2 regions of the Acetatifactor aquisgranensis genome follow, and region 1 is predicted to be linked to the other one. Evidence: predicted binding sites of a transcription regulator. Region 1 holds the regulator's gene; the other holds the start of a gene.

Region 1 (4,403 bases):
TAGCCGTGATGAACGGCAGGTTGATGTTGGTGGTCATGGCGCTGGAAAGCTCTTTCTTCGCTTTCTCCGCCGCCTCTTTCAGCCTCTGCATAGCCATCTTATCATTGGCCAGGTCTACGCCCTCCGCTTTCTTGAACTCGGACAGCATCCACTGGATAATCTTATTGTCGAAATCATCGCCCCCCAGGCGGGTATCGCCGTTGGTGGCCAGAACCTCGATGACGCCGTCGCCGATTTCAATGATGGACACGTCGAACGTACCGCCGCCCAGGTCGTACACCATGATTTTCTGCTCTTTCTCATTGTCAAGGCCGTAAGCCAGCGCAGCCGCCGTGGGCTCGTTGATGATACGCTTTACGTCCAGGCCCGCGATTTTGCCCGCATCCTTGGTGGCCTGGCGCTGGGCGTCATTGAAATACGCCGGAACCGTAATGACCGCCTCTGCCACTTTCTCTCCCAGATAGCTCTCGGCGTCCGCCTTCAGCTTCTGCAGAATCATGGCGGAAATCTGCTGAGGGGAATATTTCTTGCCGTCGATGGAGCGGCCGTTGTCAGTACCCATATCTCTCTTAATGGATGCGATTGTCTTCTCCGCATTGGTGACCGCCTGACGCTTTGCAGGCTCGCCCACCAGCCTCTCGCCGGTCTTCGTGAACGCCACTACGGAGGGGGTGGTCCTTGCTCCCTCTGCATTGGCTATAACGGTGGGCTTTCCGCCCTCCATAACTGCCACACAGCTGTTTGTCGTACCTAAGTCAATACCGATGATCTTGCTCATTTTTATATCCTCCTGAATTTATTCTGTCTATCTCTGAAATGATGAAATCTTCTCACACTACTACTGCCACCATGGAATGGCGTACTACGCTGTCCCGATATGTGTATCCTTTCTGCAGCTCCTGGGCTACCGTGCCGGATTCGTACTCCTCGCTCTCCACCTGCATCACCGCGTTGTGGAGGTTCGGGTCGAACTCCTGCCCCACCGCCTCGATGGACTTCACACCGATATTTTCAAGCTCTGTCATCAGCTGCCTGTAAATCCGGTTCATACCGTCCACGAAAGGATCCTCTTTCTTATCCTCGGGCACCGTAGCCAGCCCTCTCTCGAAATTGTCCACCACCGGCAGCATCTTCTCAATGACACTCTTCGCGCCGGTCTCGAACATGGCGTGCTTCTCTTTCTCCGTGCGGTTACGGAAATTCTCGAACTCTGCCAGCTGCCGCTTTACCTTATCCTCCAGCTGGTCGATCTGGTCCTTGTATCCCTGGGCTTTCTTGTCCAGCTTCGCCTGCTTCTTGGCGGCCCGCTTCTCCGCCCAGGTCTTCGGGTCCTCTCCCTCCGGGGGTGCAGGCTCCGTTTCTTCCTCGGCGTTGTCCGTCCGAACGTCCTCTTCGGCCCCTTTTTCGGGCTCCTGTGCCTCGCAGCCCTCATCCTCCCCGTCTTCTGTCCCGGGGGCTTCCTGTTCCTTTTCTATTTCCATGTCACGTTCCTGCTCTGCCATATCCCCGATTGTCAACCTCCATTCGTTTTATTTCTGTCGGCTCCCTCTTCCGGTCCATACAGCTCATCCAGCTGGGTCTGTATGGCTCTCAGAGTGCCTACGACCTTGTCGTAATCCATTCTCTTAGGTCCCACGATACCGATGGTCCCTTTCATGCCGCCGCCTAATTCATAGGTGGCCGTGACCACGCTGCAGTCTTTCATGCTCTGCACCTGCGTCTCCGCGCCGATGTATACCTGGATGCCGGTCTCTTCGCTCTGGGTGTGCGGCTCCTTCAGGAGCTCTCCCAGAAGCTGCTTCTCTTCAAAGGTGTTAATCAGCTCGCTGGCTTTCTGCTGGTCTGCCAGCTCCGGATACCGGAAGATATTATTGGTCCCGCTGGTATAAATCTCCAGGTCCTCCTCCGCCCTGATTGCCTCCGCCACCGCGTCGATGACCTCGCTGACAATGGCGCTGTGGATACCCGCCTGCTGCTTCATGACAGCTATCATGGCCAGATTGATCTCATCGATGGACAGGCCGTTCAGATAAGTGTTCAGCAGGATATTCAGCTTCAGCAGCGTCTCGTCGTCCAGCTCCTCCTGCACGGACAGGATATTGTTCTTGATTACATTTCCCTCCACCACGATGACTGCTAAAAGCTGCCCCGCGTCCACACGGGAAAGCTGAATGAATTTCAGCTTGCTGCGCTTGGTCTGGGGCGCGGATATCATGGTGGCGTACCGGGTATTCTGGGCCAGCACCCTGGCCATCTGCTTTAAAAGCGTCTCCATCTTGTCCTGGCGCTCCACCAGCATATCCCTCATCTCCACCACCTCCCGCTCTTTCTGGGCCATCATGGTGTCTACGTAGAAACGGTATCCCTTATCGGAGGGAATCCTGCCTGCGGAAGTGTGCGGCTGAAAGATATACCCCATTTCCTCCAGGTCGGCCATCTCATTGCGGATGGTCGCGGAACTTAAGTTCAGGTCGGTATACTTGGAAATGGTTCTGCTGCCAACCGGCTCACCTGTCTCCAGATAATTGCGGATGACTGCCTGCAGGATTTTCGTTTTTCTCTCATCCAGCTCCATCCAGGCCGCCTCCCTTTTTCATTATTAGCACTCATTTAGGAGGAGTGCTAACATCTACTAACCATAAAATATCACTTACCCTATACATTGTCAACCGATTTCCTGAAAAATAATTCTAAAAAAAATCTAAATACAAAAACGGCACCTGCCCCTGCAATCGATACAGGTCCAGATGCCGCCCTTTGTACAAGCCGTCTTGACAACAGGCATTAAATGGAAAAGCTTCCGCTCTCTCCATTCATCACATAGTACACCTTGTTCTCCTCAGGCTTCACATAGAGCTCTATGCTCTCCAGGTCGCCGGCCTTGCGCTTCAGGTCATATTTCCATACATCCTTGGCGATATTCACCAAATCCTCCTGCGCGTAGGCTTTTCCGCCGTACTGAATGTGCAGAACTGTCTCCACATTCTTCTTCGCCGCTGCCTTGGCAGGGGCTTTCTTTGCCTTGGACGCCTCCGCCTTGGTCTCTTCCGTCTTTGCCGCCTTCGCGGTTTCTGCCGCAGTCTTCTTTGCAGGGGCCTTTTTGGCCTCTTTGGGCTCCGCTATCACTTCTGTCTTTATCTCTTCTGCCTTGGGTTCAATAGCTTCTACCTTTGCCGTTTCTGTCGCCTTTGCCGCAGGTTTCGTGGATTTTCTTCCTGCCATAATTGCCTACTTCCTTTCTCTTGTCTTCTTTGCCATGTATCTGCCACCAGCAGGCACGGCATTCTTTTTCCCTGCCTGCCTTGATTATTGTATTCCCTTTTAGCAAAAATGTCAACATTTTCATGTAATACCGATCAGATGCGCCCTTGATTTCCGGGGCTGCGGGCATATTCTCTCTTATTTATATAATGTAGAAAACAGCCCTGTAGCAGAATTTAGACAAGCATTTTGACCAAACTCATGTGGTCTTCGCCGGATAAATTTGAAAAAAAGCGCAGGATACGGAAAAAGCAGGCTGTTATTATGGATAACGGCACAAAATTCAGGAAATTTTGAAACCAAAGTACAAGAGCACTATGATTCCCAGCAGAATGCGGTACCAGCCGAAAATCTTGAAATTGTGCTTTTTGATGTATCCCATAAGGAAACGGAGCACGAACAGGGACACGATGAAAGACACCACCGTCCCCACCCCCAGCAGCGTCAGTTCCATGGAGGTGAACGCAAAGCCGAATTTCACCACCTTTAAGAGGCTGGCCCCGAACATCACCGGGATGGCCAGGAAGAACGTGTACTCAGCCGCCACCGTCCTGGACACGCCGATGAGCAGAGCGCCCACGATCGTGGCCCCGGACCGGGAAGTGCCGGGAAAGACGGCGGCGATCAGCTGGAACACCCCTATCAGGAACGCGGTCTGATAGGTAATCTGGGAGAGCCTGCGTATCCTGGGCTTTCTGCCCCTGTTCCAGTTCTCCACCACAATGAACGCCACGCCGAATACGATCAGCGCGATCGCCACGCTGGCAGGGTTGTAGAACAGTTCGTCGAACACGTCGTCGAACAGGATGCCGATGACCGCCGCCGGCACACAGGACACCAGAATCTTGAACCACAGAATCCAGATATCTTTCTTAAAATAAGACATCACCCCGGCGGCACCCTGTGCCTCCCGCTCCCTCTTCGTCAGGGCAAAGGGCCATATCTGCTTCCAGAACAGCACCACCACCGCCAGGATTGCCCCCAGCTGGATGACCACGTCGAACATCCCGAAGAATTCCTCGCTCACGCCAACGCCGTTCTCCAGAGGCTTGAACGGCATCAGGCTCTCCACCAGAATCAGATGCCCCGTACTGCTGATCGGCAGCCATTCCGTGATGCCCTCCACAATGCCATAGATGATT
Region 2 (4,403 bases), on a different contig from region 1:
ATACTCCATAAGGGGTTTCCCTGTTCTGTGCAGGGGGCTTGCGCGGGGTATGGGCAGATTTATCTGTAGCTGTCCGAACAGTGTCTTATGCGGGAGTCCGGGCGGCTTTTTTAGATTTTCTGTAAAGAGGTTGGTGTCACGGAAGATTTACTGAATAAGGATGATGCAAATGAATGTAGCAGACAGACATCCGGCAGGGGATGGCAGGCAGGGGCGGCAGAGGCTTGGCGGCAGATTGCGCAGACGGGCGGCCGCGCTGCTGTGTTGTACGCTTCTGGCCTTGGCGCCATTATCTGCCTGCGGGGATGAGAACAGCGCAAAGGTGGTGTTCACCACAGGCTTGGGCCCGGACGAGGTATTCCGCATCGGAAACGGTGTCTGCACTGTGCCGGAGATGATGGTATATCTGACCAATACCCAGAATCAATACGAGAGCGTCTACGGCGCGGAAGTGTGGAACATTTCCGTGGAGGGGGTCACGCTGGAAGAGAATGTGAAAGATACCGTGCTGGCCAAAATCGCGCAGATTAAGACCATGTATCTGCTGGCCCAGGACAGGGAGGTTGCCCTGGATGAGGCGGAAAGCGGCAGGGTGGAGCAGGCGGCAGCCGAATATTTCGCATCCCTGAATGAGCGGGAGGCGGAATTGATGGGCGTGGAGCAGAAGACTATAGAGCAGCTCTATGAAGAATATGCCCTGGCGGATAAAGTTTACCGTTATATCATACAGGATGTGACCCCGGAAATCAGCGATGACGAGGCCCGCACCATCACGGTGCAGCATATCCTGCTGCGCACCTCAACGGAGGACGGGGCAGGGAACAGGGTGGACTATTCCCGGGAGCGGAAACAGGAGATTTACCGGAATGCCTGTGAGATACGCAGGGAGGCGGCGGAGGACGAGGCGGATTTTGTGGATCTGGCCACCCGCTACAGCGAGGATACTACAATCAGCTACTCGTTCGGAAAAGGGGAGATGGACCTTGCTTTTGAGGAGGCGGCGTTCTCCCTGGAGACCGGGGAGGTCAGCGAGGTAGTGGAGACGGAGGCGGGATATCATATCATCAAATGCCTCAGCACCTTTGACAGGGAGCAGACGGACCTGAACAAGCAGCAGATCGTGGAAGAGCGGCGCAGGGAGGTTTTCGGGCAGGAGTATGACGCTTTTGTGGAGACATTGGCGCGGCAGCTGAATGAGAAGGTATGGGATGAGGTCGCCCTGCTCCATGACGAAGCCGTGGAGACAAAGAGCTTTTTTGATGTCTACGCCAAGTATTTCCCGCAGTGAGTTCTCAGAGATGGAAAGCCGTTTCCCGGAGGCTTGCAATGCTGTTTTCCGGTAGTTTAGAAAAATTTTAGAAAGCTGGAAATCCAGTGTTTTCAAGCATTTCCGGCATATTATTAGCACTCGTTTAAAATGAGTGCTAATTTTACCTTGACTTTTTTGTGCCATGGTCTTAAACTATTTTCCAGGATTTATATTTCATAACGCTGAATACTGCCTAATGTAATCATGCGATCGAACCAGTCAGCGTTATGCAGTCTGGTTTCATGGCAAGTGAAATCGTTAAGCAGTATAAGTTCGCTAAAATATTCAGAAGAATGAAGAAAGGGATGTTGTAAAATGGCAGCAAAAAGCGGTAATTTATCAATCAACAGTGAAAACATTTTTCCGATTATCAAAAAGTGGCTGTATAACGACCACGACATCTTTTACAGAGAGCTGATTTCCAACGGCTGCGACGCCGTGACGAAATTGAAGAAGCTGGACATGATGGGAGAGTACGCTCTGCCTGATGGCTATAAGGCAAGGATAGACGTCATTGTCAATCCGGAGAAGAAGACTCTGACGTTCACCGACAATGGCCTGGGCATGACCGCGGACGAGGTGGAGGAGTACATCAATCAGATTGCGTTCTCCGGGGCTTCTGATTTCATAGAGAAATATAAGGACAAGAGCAATGCAGACCAGATTATCGGCCATTTCGGACTGGGTTTCTATTCCGCTTTCATGGTGGCGGACGAGGTGCATATTGACACCCTGTCTTACCAGGAGGGGGCAAAGCCCGTGCACTGGGAGTGCGACGGCGGCACCGAGTTCTCCATGGAGGAGGGAGGCAGGACTGAGGTAGGTACGACTATCACTTTGTTCCTCAATGAGGACTGTCTGGAGTTCTGCAATGAGTACAAGGCCCGTGAGGTGCTGAAGAAGTACTGCTCTTTCATGCCCACGGAAATCTACCTCTCCAAGGCAGATACCACAGAGACCCAGATTATCAAGGAGGACGAGAAGCGCGAGGACGATGAGGTCCTGGAGGTGATTCAGCCCGAGAAGAAAGAGAAGCAGGAGAAAAAGGAGGATGCCGGAGAGGCGGAATCCGACGACGCGGCAGAAGGGGACCAGGAGGAACCGGAAGAGGAGCCTGTCAAGCTGAAAATCAGGAAGCGTCCGGAGCTCCTGAATGAGACTACGCCCCTGTGGGCGAAACATGCCAACGACTGCACTAAGGAGGAATACCTGGAGTTCTACCGCAAGGTGTTCCATGATTATAAAGAACCCCTGTTCTGGATTCACCTGAACATGGACTATCCTTTTAACCTGAAAGGCATCCTGTACTTCCCGAAGATCAACATGGAGTACGAGTCCATCGAGGGTACTATCAAGCTGTACAACAACCAGGTCTTCATTGCGGACAACATCAAGGAGGTCATCCCGGAGTTCCTGATGCTGCTGAAGGGCGTCATCGACTGCCCTGACCTGCCCCTGAACGTGTCCAGGAGCGCTCTGCAGAACGACGGCTTCGTGAAGAAGATTTCCGAGTACATCTCCAAGAAGGTGGCGGACAAACTGTCCGGCATGTGCAAGACGGAGAAAGAAGAGTATGACAAATACTGGGACGACATCAGTCCTTTCATCAAGTTCGGCTGCCTGAAGGATGACAAGTTCTGCGAGAGGATGAACGATTATATCCTGTTCAAGAACCTGGACGGCAAATACCTGACTCTGCCTGAGTGCCTGGAAGTGAAGCCTATCGACACGGGCGATGGCGAGAACGGAGACGGCGCGGAGAATGACGCGGCAGAAAACGGCGGCAGCGCGGTGGACGAGAACGGCGAGAAAGTGGAGGCCGAAGTCGTCGCTGACGGGGCGGATTCCGGGGCGAAAGACGGCGAAGAGACTGAGGAAAAGAAAGAAAAGACCATCTACTATGTCACCGACGAGCAGCAGCAGGGCCAGTATATCAAGATGTTCAGGGACAACGGCATGGACGCCGTCATCCTGACCCACAACATCGACCAGCCTTTCATCCAGCAGCTGGAGTCCAAGAACGAGGGCGTGAAGTTCCAGAGAATCGACGCGGACGTGACGGACGCGCTGAAGGACGAGACCGATGAGGAAGCGGCCAAGGAGCTGGAGGAAGAAGCGAAGGCCCTGGGCGAGATTATGAAGAAAGTGCTGGAGAATGACAAACTTGCAGTCAAGGTGGAGAAGCTCAAGGATGAGAAGATTTCCTCCGTGCTGACTCTGTCTGAGGAGAGCAGGCGCATGCAGGACATGATGAAGATGTATTCCATGCCCGGCATGGATATGGGCGGCTTCGGCGGCGAGGGCGAGACCCTTATCCTCAACGCGAACCATCCGCTGGTGCAGTATGTGAACGCCAACCAGGAGGGCGAGAACGTGGGGATGATCTGCGAGCAGCTCTATGACCTGGCGAAAATCCAGCAGGCCCCGCTGTCTCCCGAGGCCATGACCAAGTTCATCGCCAGGAGCAATGAAATCATGATGGTGTTTACAAAATAATTGACCGGATTCGGAGTTACTGATTCAATGGAATATGAGTGCAGATAGACGTTCATAAAGGCATCCCGGTCTTTGGATGGCCGGAAATAGCAGAATGGGCATGTGCCGTGGGGTGCATGCCCGTTTTTTTAGGGTGATTTATTGACTTTTCTGCTGCCTGTTTGCGGGCAGGAAAAGGCCAAATGGCTGAAAGAAGATTCGTCCGGGAAGCAAAGCAGGGAAGAAGGCAGGGGCTATTTGGAGGACTATTGCGCTCCTGAGAGCATTGAGATTGACGAGTTGCTGTATCTTGCCCTGAAGCATCGGGCGATGCCTGTCTGGAGGCGAGAAGAGGAAAGTGTGGTACATAGCCGGAAGAGACAGAAGCATAGAATAGGTGATGTAAAGTGTGACACCGAAACAGCCAACAATTCCGTTGGCTGTTTCGAGTCTGTTCCATGCAGGCTTGCGCTCATCCTCCCGGCTCCGAGATTCTGGACACCCCCACATAGATTTCCGACACCTCATACCAGGTAGGATAATCCGTAATACCGGTCTGCGGCAGATTGAATATTCCCTGAAAAATACGGACCGCGTTAGCAGTGGCAGGCCCATAGAT

What was found. The regulator HrcA, encoded in region 1, represses chaperone genes, less so after heat shock. The targets are predictions, from matches to a motif close to TGTTAGCACTCNNNNNNNNNGAGTGCTAACA.
Region 2: a site for HrcA is predicted at 1,400-1,430, ahead of htpG (molecular chaperone HtpG). Genes of this name have one in related genera too.

What each region holds. Positions count from the first base shown of each region.
Region 1 covers NZ_CALPDH010000004.1:197,778-202,180, reverse strand. The annotation lists gene dnaK (molecular chaperone DnaK) at 1-778, opposite strand, end outside; gene grpE (nucleotide exchange factor GrpE) at 831-1,481, opposite strand; gene hrcA (heat-inducible transcriptional repressor HrcA) at 1,514-2,575, opposite strand; gene NFS35_RS05315 (DUF6465 family protein) at 2,785-3,222, opposite strand; gene NFS35_RS05310 (undecaprenyl-diphosphate phosphatase) at 3,545-4,403, opposite strand, start outside.
Region 2 covers NZ_CALPDH010000002.1:41,328-45,730, forward strand. The annotation lists gene NFS35_RS01920 (peptidylprolyl isomerase) at 170-1,288, shown strand; gene htpG (molecular chaperone HtpG) at 1,625-3,805, shown strand; partial or broken gene NFS35_RS01930 (peptidoglycan-binding protein) at 4,257-4,403, opposite strand, start outside.